Antarctobacter heliothermus: one gene and its partner. The protein of the gene in region 1 interacts with the protein of each later gene in a pairwise test. Links are inferred from orthologs where the notes say so. Each region holds a gene or a part of one and is shown in the gene's direction. Other genes may lie near its edges. The genes, in order: ANTHELSMS3_RS03985 and trkA.

Region 1 (6,808 bases):
TTATCTGTATCAGGGCGATTTGCCGGACGATCTGGATCTGGGGCCGGTGGTGGCCATCGACTGCGAGACCATGGGACTGAACCCGCACCGTGACCGGCTGTGTGTGGTGCAGCTGTCAGGGGGCGACGGCAACGCGCATCTGGTGCAGGTCGCCAAAGGGCAGGCCGAGGCGCCAAACCTTGCGCGGCTGTTGACTGATCCTGATGTGCTCAAACTGTTTCATTTCGGCCGATTTGACATCGCGGCAATGTATCATGCCTTTGGCGCGCTGGCGGCGCCCGTCTATTGCACCAAGATCGCCAGTCGCCTGATCCGCACCTATACTGACCGGCACGGGCTGAAGGCGCTGACCCAGGAACTGCTGGGCGTCGATATTTCCAAACAGCAACAGTCTAGTGACTGGGGCGCTGCCGAACTGACCGCAGCGCAACAGGACTATGCTGCCTCGGACGTGTTGCACCTACACCGCCTGCGCGCGGCGCTGAATGACATGCTGGAGCGTGAAGGGCGGCGCGACCTTGCGCAGTCCTGTTTCGATTTTCTGCCGACCCGGGCGATGCTTGACCTAGAGGGCTGGCCGGACACCGACATCTTTGCGCACGCCTGAGCCGGGGTAGGCGATGCGACGGGGGAATGGATTGTATTCGCGGGTGATCGCCTGGCTTAAGATCCTGCTGCCGCTTGCCGCATTGGCCATGCTGTCGACGCTTTTCTTGCTGTCGCGGCCGTCCGAGCCACTGCAAAACGTGCCTTTTGTTGAGGCCCTGAAAGAAAGCACCGCCGACGAACGGGTCAGTGCCCCCTATTATGCCGGCACGACCCCACGCGGCGACGTGCTGAGCGTGACCGCCAAATCCGTGCGTCCGCATGAGGATGGTCTCATCCGCGCCGATCAGCTTGAGGCGCGGATGCGCCTTGCGGATGGCAGCGAGATCACGGTGGATGCCGCTGCGGCCGATCTGAACGATGCCGACAGGCAGGCGTTGATGCAGGGCGGGGTGCGGATCGAAAGCTCGCAGGGATATGTGCTGCGGACCGAGGGTCTGTTGTCCAGTCTGGACCGGGTGGAGGCCGAGAGCCTCGGGCCGGTAGAGGGGGACGGGCCGGTGGGCCGCTTTGAAGCCGGACACCTGCGGATCGCCCCCGCCGGAGACGATGATGCCGTGCAATTGATGTTTTCCGGCGGCGTAAAGCTGGTATATCAACCGCCAGAACAAGAAAGTGTTGCCGAATGATCCGTTTTCTGTCTGTCGCCCTCATTCTGTCCCTCGCACCTGTGGGACTTTCCGCGCAAGGGGCCGAAGTGGCTTTTGGCGGATTGCAGCAGGATACCAGCGCCCCGGTCGAGGTGACGGCAGACGCGCTGCGGGTCAATCAGTCGGACGGAACGGCGCTATATACTGGAAATGTGCTGATCGCGCAGGGCCAGATGCGGTTGGCCGCGCCGCGCGTTCTGGTGGTCTATTCCGAACAGGCCGGGCGGATCAAACGGATGGAGGCGTCTGGCGGTGTGACCCTGGTCAGCGGATCAGAGGCGGCAGAGGCGCAGCGCGCCGACTATGACATCGAAGGCGGACAGGTCATCATGTCCGGCAACGTCCTGTTGACGCAGGGGCCCAGCGCGCTGACGTCGGAGCGGATGGTCGTCGATCTCAAGGATGGCACGGCACAGTTGACCGGCCGCGTGCGGACCGTTTTGCAGCAGGCGCCAGAGGAACAGCCGTGACCGCGCCCCCCGAATTGAGCGTAACCGAAGGCGACGTCGGCCTGAGGGTCTCTCATCTGCGCAAGAGCTATCGCAAGCGGGTCGTCATCCGCGACGTGAGTTTGCGCGTGGATCGCGGTGAGGTGGCCGCGCTGCTGGGTCCAAACGGTTCGGGCAAAACGACGTCGTTTTATGCGATTGCGGGGCTGGTGAACCCGGAAGGCGGACAAGTCCTGATTGACGGACGGGACGCGACCTTTTTGCCGATGTATCGGCGCGCGCGGCTGGGCATCGGCTATTTGCCACAAGAAATGTCGATCTTTCGCGGGTTGAGTGTCGAGGACAACATCGGCGCGGTGCTGGATATTGCCGAAAAGAGCGTCCACCGCCGCCGGGAACGGCTGGAAGAACTGCTGGGCGAATTTTCGATCGAACACCTGCGCCGCGCGCCCGCGCTGGCCCTGTCGGGCGGTGAGCGTCGCCGGGTCGAAATCGCGCGCTGTCTGGCCGCCAACCCCCGGTATCTGCTGCTGGACGAACCTTTTGCCGGGGTCGATCCGATCAGCGTGGGCGATATTCGCCACCTTGTTGCCGATCTCAAGACCCGGGGCATTGGCGTGCTGATCACCGATCACAACGTCCGCGAAACGCTGGAGATCGTCGACCGCGCCTATATCCTGCACGACGGGCAGGTGTTGATGTCCGGCACGCCAGAGGAAGTTGTGCAGAACGAAAACGTCCGGCGCGTTTATCTGGGTGAGAACTTTCGCTTTGGCTAAGTCCATGCATCCGTAGACAAAGGCATCCGGGAACAGTTTGTCGCCAGATGTTGCCGCTTCGCGGAGCGGTTTCCATTGACAGCACCGGGGGTTTCCAAGTCAAATAAACCTATGGTGCTTTGTATCGCGGCATGGCGACTTTGCTGGTTCCTCGTTTCCGAGGCTTGCTGCACGCATTCCGCGACATCGCGCCTTCCCTGAACCTGTGACGTCGCTGCGGGGCCGCTCCCCGAATCGGCGTTCGGGTGCATAAGAAAAGGACAAATAATGCGCTATCAGATCACGGGAAAACACATCGACATTGGCGACGCCCTTCAGGAGCACGTCACAACCGAACTGGGCAGCGTGCTGGACAAGTACGGTCAGCGCCCGACCGACGCGACGGTGGTTTTTTCGAAGGCGGCTCATGAATACCACTGCGAAGCGAACGTTCACCTGTCGAGCGGGCTGAACGCGGCCGCAAAGGGAAGTGCGACCGAGATTTATGCGGCGTTTGAGTCCTGCGCCGAAAAGATGGACAAGCAGCTGCGCCGTTACAAACGCCGGCTGAAGGATCATCACAAGGACCGCCCCGACCCGGTTGAACATATTGGGGCAGCCTCGTATATCCTCGCCAACGAAGCGGATTCGGGCGATGACGAACCTGAGACGCTACAGCCGATAATCGTGGCGGAGATGCAAACGCGCATTCCGTCGTTGTCGGTTGGGGAGGCCGTGATGCAGATGGAATTGGCGGGAGCGCCGGTCCTTGTGTTTCGAAACGAGAAAAAGGACGGCGTGAACGTCGTGTATCGGCGGGACGATGGCAACATCGGATGGATTGATCCATAAGGTCCAACCGCCACCGGAGCCCGATCCGCGCGACAACTGCGCCTCAGACACAGGCAAGACCCATGAAGTTTGTCGATCTCATCAAGCCGACGGCTGTGAAAGTTATCACTTCGACCTCCAGCAAGAAGCGCCTGATGCATGATGTCTCTGACTTGGCCGAAAGCGCGTATGGCCTGAGGTCACCGAATATCCTAGAGGCGCTGATGGAGCGTGAGGCACTGGGGCCGACAGGTGTCGGCCACGGTGTCGCCCTGCCGCATGCGCGGATTCAAGGAGTCGACTCCGTGGTGGGGGCCTTTATCCTGCTGGAGAAACCGATCGACTTTGACTCTGTCGATCGCCAGCCGGTGGATATCATCTTTGGCCTCTTCGCCCCCGAAGAGGCCGGGGTCGAGCACCTCAAGGCGTTGGCGCTGGTGTCGCGCAGCCTGCGTAACCCGGCGCTGTGCGCCAAATTGCGGGCCAATCCGGTGCCTGCGACGCTCTATACCATCCTGACCGCAGCCGAGGCCGAAAAGGCCGCCTGAGGCAAAGGGGCCACAGCGCCCCTATGGTCCGGAATTCCCCCGTTGGCGCAAAGGCGGCAGCGGGGTATACGCCCGTCGAACCGTCACACCCGATATAAAAGGAGGGCCGCACATGACCGCTATGCACATTGACGCCATTTCCTTGGATCGTCGGGGCCGCTGACCGTTTTGCCCTGCGGGGCAGGTTTCCAGCCCATCTGACGATCCGTCTTGCGGCCAAGTCTGGCCGTACCTCTGTTTTGAGAAAGACGGACCTATGGGCAATTCTCCCATTCGGACACCTGCGCGTGTCTGTGAATTCTATTCCGACAGTGCCTGGATCGAAGGCCGGGCGGTCGAGCAACTTCATGATGTCGCGGATTGGGCCGGGATGCGGGCGGTGGCCGCGTTTCCGGACCTGCACCCGGGCCGCTTTGGCCCCGTAGGTGGCGCGTTTCTGGCGGACCGGATCTATCCACAACTGATCGGGCCGGACATCGGCTGTGGCATGGCGCTGTTCCGGCTGGACCTGCCGCGCCGCAAGCTAAAGCTGGACAAGGCCGCGCGCCGGTTGCAGGCGCTGGAGACGGGCGCAGACCCCGCAACCGGTGCCGCGGCGATTGCCGGGACCGATGCGGCGCGGTTCGGCCCCTATGGACTGGGCACGCTGGGCGGCGGCAACCACTTTTGCGAGGTTCAGGTGGTCGATGCGCTGGCCGATCCGACAGTGGCATCCCGGTTGGGGCTGCAGGCAGGTGACCTATGCCTGCTGGTCCACAGCGGATCGCGCGGGCAGGGGGCGGCGGTATTCAGTGGCATTGCGGAAACCTGGAATGACGGGTTTGCGCCCGGCAGCGACGCGGCAGAGACCTACGTTGCCTTGCACGATGCGGCGCAGGTCTGGGCGCGGACAAACCGCGCGTTGATCGCCGAAGGCGCGGCAGAGGCGCTGCGCTGTGATGCGCGGCTGATCTGTGATGCGCCGCACAACCACCTTGAACGGCGGGCTGATGGCTGGCTGCACCGCAAAGGCGCGGCCGCGCCGGACAGGGGGCTGGCCCCGCTGGCCGGATCGCGGGACAGCCTCAGCTATCTCATGGCGGTGCCGGACGGCCCGCCAGAGGCATTGGGGTCTGTCTCACACGGGGCCGGGCGGCGCTATGACCGTGCGGCGATGCACGGGCGGATTCCCCGGGTAAAGTCGGAACTGGAGGCGATGCGCCAGACACGCTTTGGCGGGCGGGTGATCTGTACTGACCGTGATCTGCTGATCGAAGAGGCGGGCAGCGCCTACAAGGACACAGGCGCGGTGTTGCGCGACCTTGAAACCTTTGGCCTCGCAGAAGAGGTGGCCGCGTTTGCACCGCTGATCACCTTCAAGACCAGCAGGGAGGGCCGCCGATGACCTGTCTGTTGATCTCCAGCGGCAATGGACCGGGCGAATGCCAGCAAGCCACGGGCCATGTGCTGACGCGCATGAAAGAAGAGGCCGCGGAAATGGGCGTCACGCTGGATCTGGTTTGCCGTGGCGGTCGTAATGGGCCGGTATCTGCGGTGGCCGTGCTGTCCGGGGCGCGCGCCGACGATTTGGCCGCGCGCTGGACCGGGTCGTTGTTGTGGCGTTGCCCCAGCGCGCTGCGCCCGCGTCACAAACGCAAAACTTGGTTTGTGCAGGTCTTTCGCCTGCCTGATGCCGCGCGCGGTGCCGCAATCGACCCGCGCGCGGTCGAGATGGTGGCTATCCGCGCCGGAGGGCCGGGCGGGCAGCACCAGAACAAAACCTCCAGCGCGATCCGCGCGCGTTGGGGAGAGTATGCCGTTGTCGTCCGCGCCGAACGCTCACAGCATCAGAACCGACGTCTGGCACTTGCCCGCCTGCAGGCCTTGGCCGATGCCGACGCGGCAGAGGCGAAGGCCACACGGGACGGACAGGCGCATTGGCTGCATCATCAGGTCCAGCGCGGTGATCCGGTGCGGGTGTTTGACGGTCCGGGTTTTGTCGAAAGGGGGCAGCGGTAACAGGGGCGCCTTCGGGGCTCGTCGCTGCTTAAACACCCGAGAGGACGGGGCCAAAGGCAGGCGGGGCGCACTTGGATAGGTGCCCCGCTTTTGTGCTCAACCCGTCTCAGGCCCAATCATCGAAACCGAACATGACATAGTCACGCTGATAGGCATCACGGGCCAGCGTCTCAATCTGGTTGTCGTAGATCTCTGCCAGCGAATAGGGGGCGCTGTTGGCAACGGCCACCGGATCGGGCGGGTTTTCATGACCAACCTGCAGGGCAAGCGCGGGCAGATAGGCCTCCATCTCATCCTCGCGGACGATCATGTCGGGCAAGGTGAACTCTGCCATCCCCTCAAGGCACTGGGCCTGCGTGGCCCAATGTCCATCGACGCGCAACGCGGTCTGGCCGTTGAGGTTGGCCCTGACCCACGAAAGCCAGGCGGTGAATGCCTCGCGGTGCGCGTTCACATCGTAGTCGGCCCCCGGTTCCCCCTCGGGGATGGGAAAGCCATGCGCACGGCGCAGAACCTTGCGGATGCCGGGAAAGCTGCCCTTTTCGGTGGTCAGGATTTTGGAGCAAAAGGCATCATGCGCGCGCGCCAGTGGATGGCGGATCACGGTAAAGCTGCGGTGCCCGGGGCGGTCGCGCTTCCAGCCGCGCAGCGACCCTTGGGTGAACTTGTCGGCCAGCTTGCCCAGTCGCACACCGTCCAGCGCCGCCAGCCATTGCCGAACTGCGCGTTCCGGGCCAGACCGGATCGGCATATACAACAGCGGGGTATCGCGTGCGGCGATATAGGTGGGCACCACGGGGCCGCGACGCGGTTCGAAATTCGGCGTGCGGGACAGGTTGAACCGATCCAGCCGCGCCAATGAGGCCGACATCTCGACGTAGTTGTCGACCTTTTTCGCCGCGGGTTGCGGATTTTGCCGCTTCAGGGCGGTGTTCAAGCTGTCCAGTCGCGCCTCAATGCCCAGCCAT
Region 2 (6,968 bases), 2.1 Mb from region 1 along the record:
CCAAGGCCCCGTTCGTGACCGTTAACTGCGCGGGCGTAGAGCCTGAGATGATGGAGGCGATGCTGTTTGGCCGCGAAACCGCCAAGCGCGGGGTTGAGCCGGGGTTGCTAGAACAGGCGCATGGCGGCGTAGTCTATTTCGACGAGGTCGCCGACATGCCCAACGGCACCCAGTCCAAGATCCTGCGCGTGCTGGTCGATCAACAGTTCACCCGTGTGGGGGGCAACGACAAGGTGCGTGTCGACCTGCGGGTGATTTCCTCCACCAACCGCGACTTGCAGACAGAGATTGCCGCAGGCCGGTTCCGGGAGGAACTGTATCACCGGCTGAATGTGGTACCGATTGCGGTGCCCTCGCTGGCAGAACGGCGGGAGGACATCCCGGTGCTGGCAGAACATTTCATCGAACAATGCAACCGCGCCCAGGGATTGCCTCTACGCCAGATGACCGAAGAGGCGGTGGCCCTGATGCAGACCATGACTTGGCCCGGCAACGTTCGCCAGCTCAAGAACCTTGTGGAACGGGTGCTGATTCTGGGCGATGGCACCGGCCCGATCGAGGCCCGCGAACTGCCGCAGGACAGCGCGCCGGGTGAGGGGGCAGAGGACCGCGTGGTGCTTTCGGGCACGCTGGCGACCCTGCCGCTGCGCGAGGCGCGCGAGGCGTTTGAGCGCGAGTACCTGCTGACGCAGATCAACCGGTTTGGCGGCAATATCTCCCGCACGGCGTCGTTTGTCGGCATGGAACGCTCGGCCCTGCACCGCAAGCTGAAGTCGTTGGGGGTTGTGACCTCGGCCAAATCCGGCGCGCGGATCGCGCGGGTGGATGGCACCTATACCGAGGCGACCTGACGCGGAGGGGCCGCAATGATTGTGACGCGACGCGGCGCGCTGGTGCTGACGGGTCTTGCCCTTGCGGGCTGCGCGGCTCCGATCCCGGGTGATGGACCAAGTGGTGGGCCAGAAGTCGGACCAGATGAAAGCGACAAGCTGTCCTTTGCCGCGGGGGCGGAGGGGCAGTCCGCCAAGATCGCCGCGGTAGAACAGGCGATTCTGGCACTGGGACCGGTGGTTGCGCCCGATGAGGCGGCGGCAGTGGCGCGGATCGCCGTGGTCGAGCCGCTGAACTGGGCGCGCGACTGGGATGCGGTGGACCCGCCGCTGATCCACAACATCGCCGTCAACACCGGGGTCAAGCCGCGTGGGTTGTGCAAACACTGGGCCGATGATCTTGAGGCGCGCTTGCGACAGGAGGGGTTGCAGAGCCTCAGCCTGCACCGCGCCATCGCCAATGCTGACAATCTGCGCATCGAACATTCCACGGTGATCGTCTCAACCCGCGGGGCGGCGATGGACACCGGTTTGGTGCTGGACCCTTGGCGTATGGGGCAGGGGCGGTTGTGGTTCGGACGGGTGGTTGAAGATCCCAAGTACCGTTGGGTGCCCCGTGCCGAGGTCTTTGCCATGAAGCGGGCGCGCCGGGCGCGGCGCGACGGACTATAGCTGGGGATTATAGCAGCGGTTTCTGACTGCGGTTTCTGACTGAGGATTCTGACTGAGGATTCTGGCCGGGGGCGTCGTGCGGGACTCGTCCCGGCCCTGCGGGCCGCAACATCGCCCGCCCGCCAACCCCGCCTTGTCGCGCCTGACGGCGCGTTGGCCGCTTCGCGATTCACCCGTGAACAAGCCCGCCTGTTCCCCGAACCCATCTCTCGCTTTCTTGCTGCCTGAGCCACCCGCGAGCGGGCTGCAAGGGCAAGCCGCCTGAAGGCGGGGCAAAGCCCCCTTGCAGCCCGCCCCCGCGCGTCTCTTTTCGGCATCAAGCGAGAGATGGCTCCGGGGGAACAGGCTTTATCGTTGTTGGGTCAGAGGACGCGCGCCATGAGAGCCTCACCCTGTGCGATGTGGCCCGTGCGTGTGAACCCGTATCTTTCGTAAAGTGGCAGGGCCGAACCGGGGCCGTCGACCACGCTGAGGCTGGCGCGGCTTTGCCCCGATGCGCGGGCGAGGTCTAGGAAATGGCGCAGGGCGGTCTGGCCGTGGCCTTTGCCCTGATGCTGTCTGTCGATAAGCAGCCGCCAGAGGTAGAACATGTTGCTATCAATGCCGCTGTCCGGGTCCGGAGCGGCCTCCGGCAGGCCGAAATGGATCATGGACATCAGGCCGATGGGTGTGTCGCCGTCCCAGATGCTCAGGATCGTGCTGCCGGGTTCATAGGCCTGTTGCGCGATGGTCACGGCGGCTGGCGCCACAAAATCGCGCTGCGCGGGGTGGATCTCAAGCGCGCAGAGCGCCCGCAGGTTGGTGCGGGTGATGGGGCGAAACAGGGTCATGGCGGCAGTTTGTGCGCCGCGCACATGGGGCGCAAGACCCGGCTGCCCGTTGACGGCGCCGCGCCTGCATGCGAAGCGATAGGTTCAACCGCCGAAATTCGGCGCAGGGGCAGGCTCAAGAGCGCATGAAGGTCATCATTTGCGGGGCAGGGCAGGTCGGCTGGCAGATTGCCCGTCACCTCTCAGGAGAGCGGAACGACGTTACGGTTGTGGACAACAACCCCGACCTCGTACGGCGCGCCACCGATACGCTGGACGTGCAGGGAATTGCCGGTTTTGCCTCCTATCCCGACGTTTTGGAAAAGGCCGGGGCAAAAGACGCGGACATGGTGATTGCCGCGACCTATTCCGATGAGGTCAACATGGTGACCTGCCAGGTGGCGCATTCGGTCTTTGCGGTTCCGCGCAAGATTGCCCGCCTGCGCGCCGAAAGTTACCTGACGGCGATCTATTCCGACCTGTACCGGCGCGATCACCTGCCCATCGACGTGGTGATCAGCCCGGAACGCGAGGTGGCCGAGGCCGCGTTGCAGCGGCTTGCCGCGCCTGCCGCCTTTGACACAGAGACCTTTCTTGATGGCAAGGCCCAGCTCATGGGGCTGTCCATTGATGAGGGCTGTCCGATCGTAAACACGCCTCTGCGGCAGTTGACCGATTTGTTTTCGACCCTGCGGTCGGTTGTGGTTGGGGTGCGCCGTGAGGGGCAGTTGTTTGCGCCGGAGTCGGGCGACCAGCTGTTCGTGGGCGACAGTTGCTACGTTGTGGTGCATTCCGAGGACGTGCAGCGCACCATGGAGATTTTCGGAAAAGCGCACCGCAAGCAGGAGCGCGTGGTGATTGTCGGCGGCGGCAATGTCGGCCTGTCGGTGGCGCGTGCACTGGAGGCGGGCAAGACCCGCATCCGCGCCAAGATGATCGAACGCAACCGCAAGAACGCCGAACGCGCCGCCGAGGAGCTGGAGCGCACCATCGTGTTGCACGGCGACGGGTTGGATGCCGCATTGCTGGTCGAGGCGGGAGTGGCGCGCGCCGATGCGGCGCTGTGCGTGACCGATGACGATAAGGTTAACATGCTGGCTGCCGTGCGTGCCAAGGCGGCAGGCTGTCCCATGGTGATCGCGCTGATCAACGACCCCACGCTGGTGCCGCTGATGGAACCTTTGGGCATCGACGCCTACATCAACCCGCGCTCTACGACTGTCAGTTCGATCCTGCGGCACATTCGGCATGGGCGCGTCAGCCAAGTCTATTCCATCGGCGACGCCGAGGCAGAGGTGATCGAAGCCGAAGTCATGTCGACCTCGCCCATCGCGGGCAGCCTAATCCGTGAGATCGATTTCCCCGAAGGTGTGTTGGTGGGGGCGGTCCGCAAAGGGGATAGGGTGGTCAAGCCGACCGGCACGTTGCGTATCGAGGAGGGCGATCAGATCGTGATCTTTGCCCTGACTGGAGACGTGGCAGAGGTCGAACGCCTGTTGCAGGTCTCGATTGACTTCTTCTAGGCGCATGTACGGGCAGGGGGCAATTGCGGCCGTCTCTGCGATACCCGGCCTTTGTTGGGCGGGGGACGTGCGATGAAGGCCATCGCGGGAATGCCGCTGTTTTTGTTGATGACGGGGCTGGGTGCGGCCTCGATGCTTCTGCCGGCCGCCTTTGCCTATGCGATCGAGGATTTCCACGACGCGCGGACGTTTTTCTATGGCGCTCTGCTGGGGTTGATCCTGACCGCACTGGTGGCGCTGGCGCTGGGCAACCAGCGCCACAATGAAAGCGCGTTGCGGCAGTTGGTGGCATTGGCGGCGGGTTTCGTCTTTTTGCCATTGATGTTTGCGGTGCCTTTCCACGAGGCGGTGCGCACCACCAGCTTTGGCAGTGCTTATTTCGAGATGGTGTCCAGTTTCACCACCACCGGGGCAACGCTTTTTGATGCCGCGCGGCTGTCGGGGCCGGAACATCTGTGGCGGGTGCAGGTGGGATGGATGGGGGGGTTGGTGATGTGGATCGCTGCCTCTGCCATCTTGGCTCCCTTGGCGCTGGGGGGCTTTGAGGTGACCGCCAGCGGAGAACCGGGCCAGTCCATGGCCGAGGGCGCGACGAACTCTGGCCCCACTGCGCCCAGCCAGCGCCTGATGCGCAGCGCAGAGACGCTGTTTCCGATCTATGCGGGGCTGACGCTGGCACTGACGGTTATGTTGTTGGTGGCAGGCGACCCGCCTTTGGTGGCGCTCAGCCATGCGATGTCGATCCTGTCGACCTCGGGGATCACACCGTTGTCGTCTCTGGGGGCCGCGCCCAGCGGGCTGGGCGGTGAGATGGTGTTGTTTTGCTTTTTCTTCTTTGCCCTGTCGCGGATGACCTTTTCGACCGACACCCGACAGGAGCGAGGGCTGTATTTCGACCCCGAATTCCGGCTGGGCGTGATCATCGTCGTCTCTGTGCCGCTGCTGCTGTTCCTGCGCCATTGGGTTGCCTCGTTCGACGTGGGAGAGGAACAGAACTGGATCGCCGGTCTGCGCGCGCTTTGGGGCGGGTTGTTCACCGCTGCGTCCTTTCTGACCACCACCGGTTTTGTCAGCGGCGACTGGGACACGGCGCAGGACTGGTCCGGCCTGCCGACGCCGGGGATCATCCTGATGGGTTTGGCGCTGGTAGGCGGCGGCGTGGCGACCACGGCGGGTGGGGTCAAGCTGATGCGCGTCTATGCACTGTACCTGAACGGCAAGCGTGAGATCGAAAGGCTGGTCCACCCCCATTCGGTCGGGCGCGCCGGGCCGATGGGGCGACGGATTCGTCGTGAGGGGGCCTTTATCGCTTGGGTCTTTTTCATGTTCTTTGCGGTCACACTGGCCGGCTTGACCATGGTTCTGGGGATCTACGGCGTCGATTTCGAACGCGCCATTGTGCTGACCATCGCCACATTGTCCAACACCGGCCCGCTGATTGGCGCGGCTCCGGCGCGGGTCATCGACCTTGCCGCCATGCGCTGGGACGCGCATCTGATCCTGTGCGGGGCCATGGTGTTGGGGCGGTTGGAATTGCTGGCAATCATCGTCATGATCAGCCCGGACCTGTGGCGTGAATAGTTGCGCGCAAACACGACTCAGGCAAGCGCCTGCCGATTTCCCGGATTTTCGGCTGGAAACTCCCGCAAGGGCAATCCATACTTGTCACAACGAGGGTGGCCCGGCGCGCGGGCCCGGCAAGAATAAAGGCAATTCAATGGCTTCTGACAGACAGAACCTGCAGGACGCATTTCTTAATCACGTTCGCAAGACCAAGGTACCCGTGACAGTCTTCCTGATCAACGGGGTCAAACTGCAGGGGGTCATCACCTGGTTTGATAATTTTTGCGTCCTGTTGCGCCGCGACGGGCAATCGCAGCTTGTGTACAAGCACGCAATTTCGACCATCATGCCCAGCCAGCCGATCAACCTGTATGACGGCGAAGGGGACGCGTGAAGGAACACGCTGCGCCCGTGACCCGCGCTTGGGTCCTGCATCCCGATATCAAAAACGACAAGGACCGGCGGAACGCCCGGATGGCCCTGGATGAGGCTGTGTCGCTGGCACATGCCTTGCCGGGGCTCGAGGTTGTGGGCGACACGATCGTGCCGTTGCCGCGCCCCCATGCGGGCGCGCTGTTCGGCACCGGCAAGATCGAAGAACTGCGCGCCCTGTTTGAGGCGCAAGAGATCGAATTGGTGCTGGTCGACGGCCCGGTGACCCCGGTGCAACAGCGCAATCTGGAAAAGACGTGGAAGGTCAAACTACTCGACCGGACCGGGCTTATTCTGGAAATCTTCTCGGACCGCGCCGCCACCCGCGAAGGGGTGTTGCAGGTCGAGATGGCGCACCTGTCCTATCAGCGCACCCGCCTTGTACGGGCCTGGACTCACCTTGAACGGCAGCGTGGCGGATTGGGGTTCGTCGGCGGCCCCGGTGAAACGCAGATTGAGGCAGACAGACGCGCCATCGACGAACAACTGGTGCGCTTGCGCCGCCAGTTGGACAAGGTGGTGCGCACACGCGAATTGCATCGCAAGGCGCGCGCCAAGGTGCCCTATCCGATTGTCGCGCTGGTGGGGTACACCAACGCCGGAAAATCCACGCTGTTCAACCGGTTGACCGGGGCCGATGTCATGGCCAAGGACATGCTGTTCGCCACGCTGGACCCGACCATGCGGGCGGTGCGATTGTCCACCGGGGCGGATGTGATCCTGTCCGATACCGTGGGTTTCATCTCTGATCTGCCGACCGAACTGGTCGCCGCGTTCCGCGCCACACTGGAAGAGGTGCTGGCCGCAGATGTGGTTGTGCATGTACGCGACATTTCGCACCCAGAGTCCGACGAACAGGCCAAAGACGTTCGCACCATCCTCGAAAGCCTCGGGGTGGCAGAGGACACCACGCAGATTGAGCTATGGAACAAACTTGACCGGCTAGAGCCTGAGGAAATCGAGGCGGTGCGCCAGCGGGCCGCGCGTGATCCTGCCGTGCATGCGGTCTCGGCCCTGACGGGCGAGGGGCTGGATGACTTCCTTGAGGCCGTGACAGAGGCGTTGGATGGGGAGCGGCTGCGCGACGATCTGGTGCTGGGCTTTGACGAAGGGCGCAAACGGGCGTGGCTCTTCGAAAA

Evidence for each region.
Region 2: the proteins of ANTHELSMS3_RS03985 (region 1) and trkA interact in binary tests that used the Escherichia coli proteins (3 or more experiments, as listed by UniProt). The link is inferred for Antarctobacter heliothermus from one-to-one orthologs.

What each region holds. Positions count from the first base shown.
Region 1 is NZ_CP022540.1:820,232-827,039, reverse strand. What follows is about bases 2,289-5,109. They hold ANTHELSMS3_RS03985 (PTS sugar transporter subunit IIA), read left to right. Parts: upstream 2,289-3,377; coding sequence 3,378-3,842; downstream 3,843-5,109. Other genes in these bases: ANTHELSMS3_RS03980 (RNA ligase RtcB family protein), read left to right, coding at 4,099-5,109; hpf (ribosome hibernation-promoting factor, HPF/YfiA family), read left to right, coding at 2,752-3,315; lptB (LPS export ABC transporter ATP-binding protein), read left to right, coding at 2,289-2,484. Also shown: ANTHELSMS3_RS04010 (ribonuclease D), read left to right, coding at 1-607; ANTHELSMS3_RS04005 (hypothetical protein), read left to right, coding at 621-1,235; ANTHELSMS3_RS04000 (LptA/OstA family protein), read left to right, coding at 1,232-1,726; more of lptB, read left to right, coding at 1,723-2,288; more of ANTHELSMS3_RS03980, read left to right, coding at 5,110-5,226; ANTHELSMS3_RS03975 (peptide chain release factor-like protein), read left to right, coding at 5,223-5,840; ANTHELSMS3_RS03970 (sulfotransferase family 2 domain-containing protein), read right to left, coding at 5,947-6,808. UniProt on the Escherichia coli protein: Seems to have a role in regulating nitrogen assimilation.
Region 2 is NZ_CP022540.1:2,881,456-2,888,423, forward strand. Bases 1,665-4,645 are described here. They hold trkA (Trk system potassium transporter TrkA), read left to right. Parts: upstream 1,665-2,457; coding sequence 2,458-3,834; downstream 3,835-4,645. Other genes in these bases: ANTHELSMS3_RS13780 (GNAT family N-acetyltransferase), read right to left, coding at 1,865-2,332; ANTHELSMS3_RS13790 (TrkH family potassium uptake protein), read left to right, coding at 3,907-4,645. Outside these bases: nitrogen assimilation response regulator NtrX, read left to right, coding at 1-851; ANTHELSMS3_RS13775 (hypothetical protein), read left to right, coding at 867-1,502; more of ANTHELSMS3_RS13790, read left to right, coding at 4,646-5,415; RNA chaperone Hfq, read left to right, coding at 5,552-5,791; GTPase HflX, read left to right, coding at 5,809-6,968. UniProt on the Escherichia coli protein: Part of the constitutive potassium transport systems TrkG and TrkH. May regulate the transport activity of TrkG and TrkH systems. Binds to NAD(+) and NADH.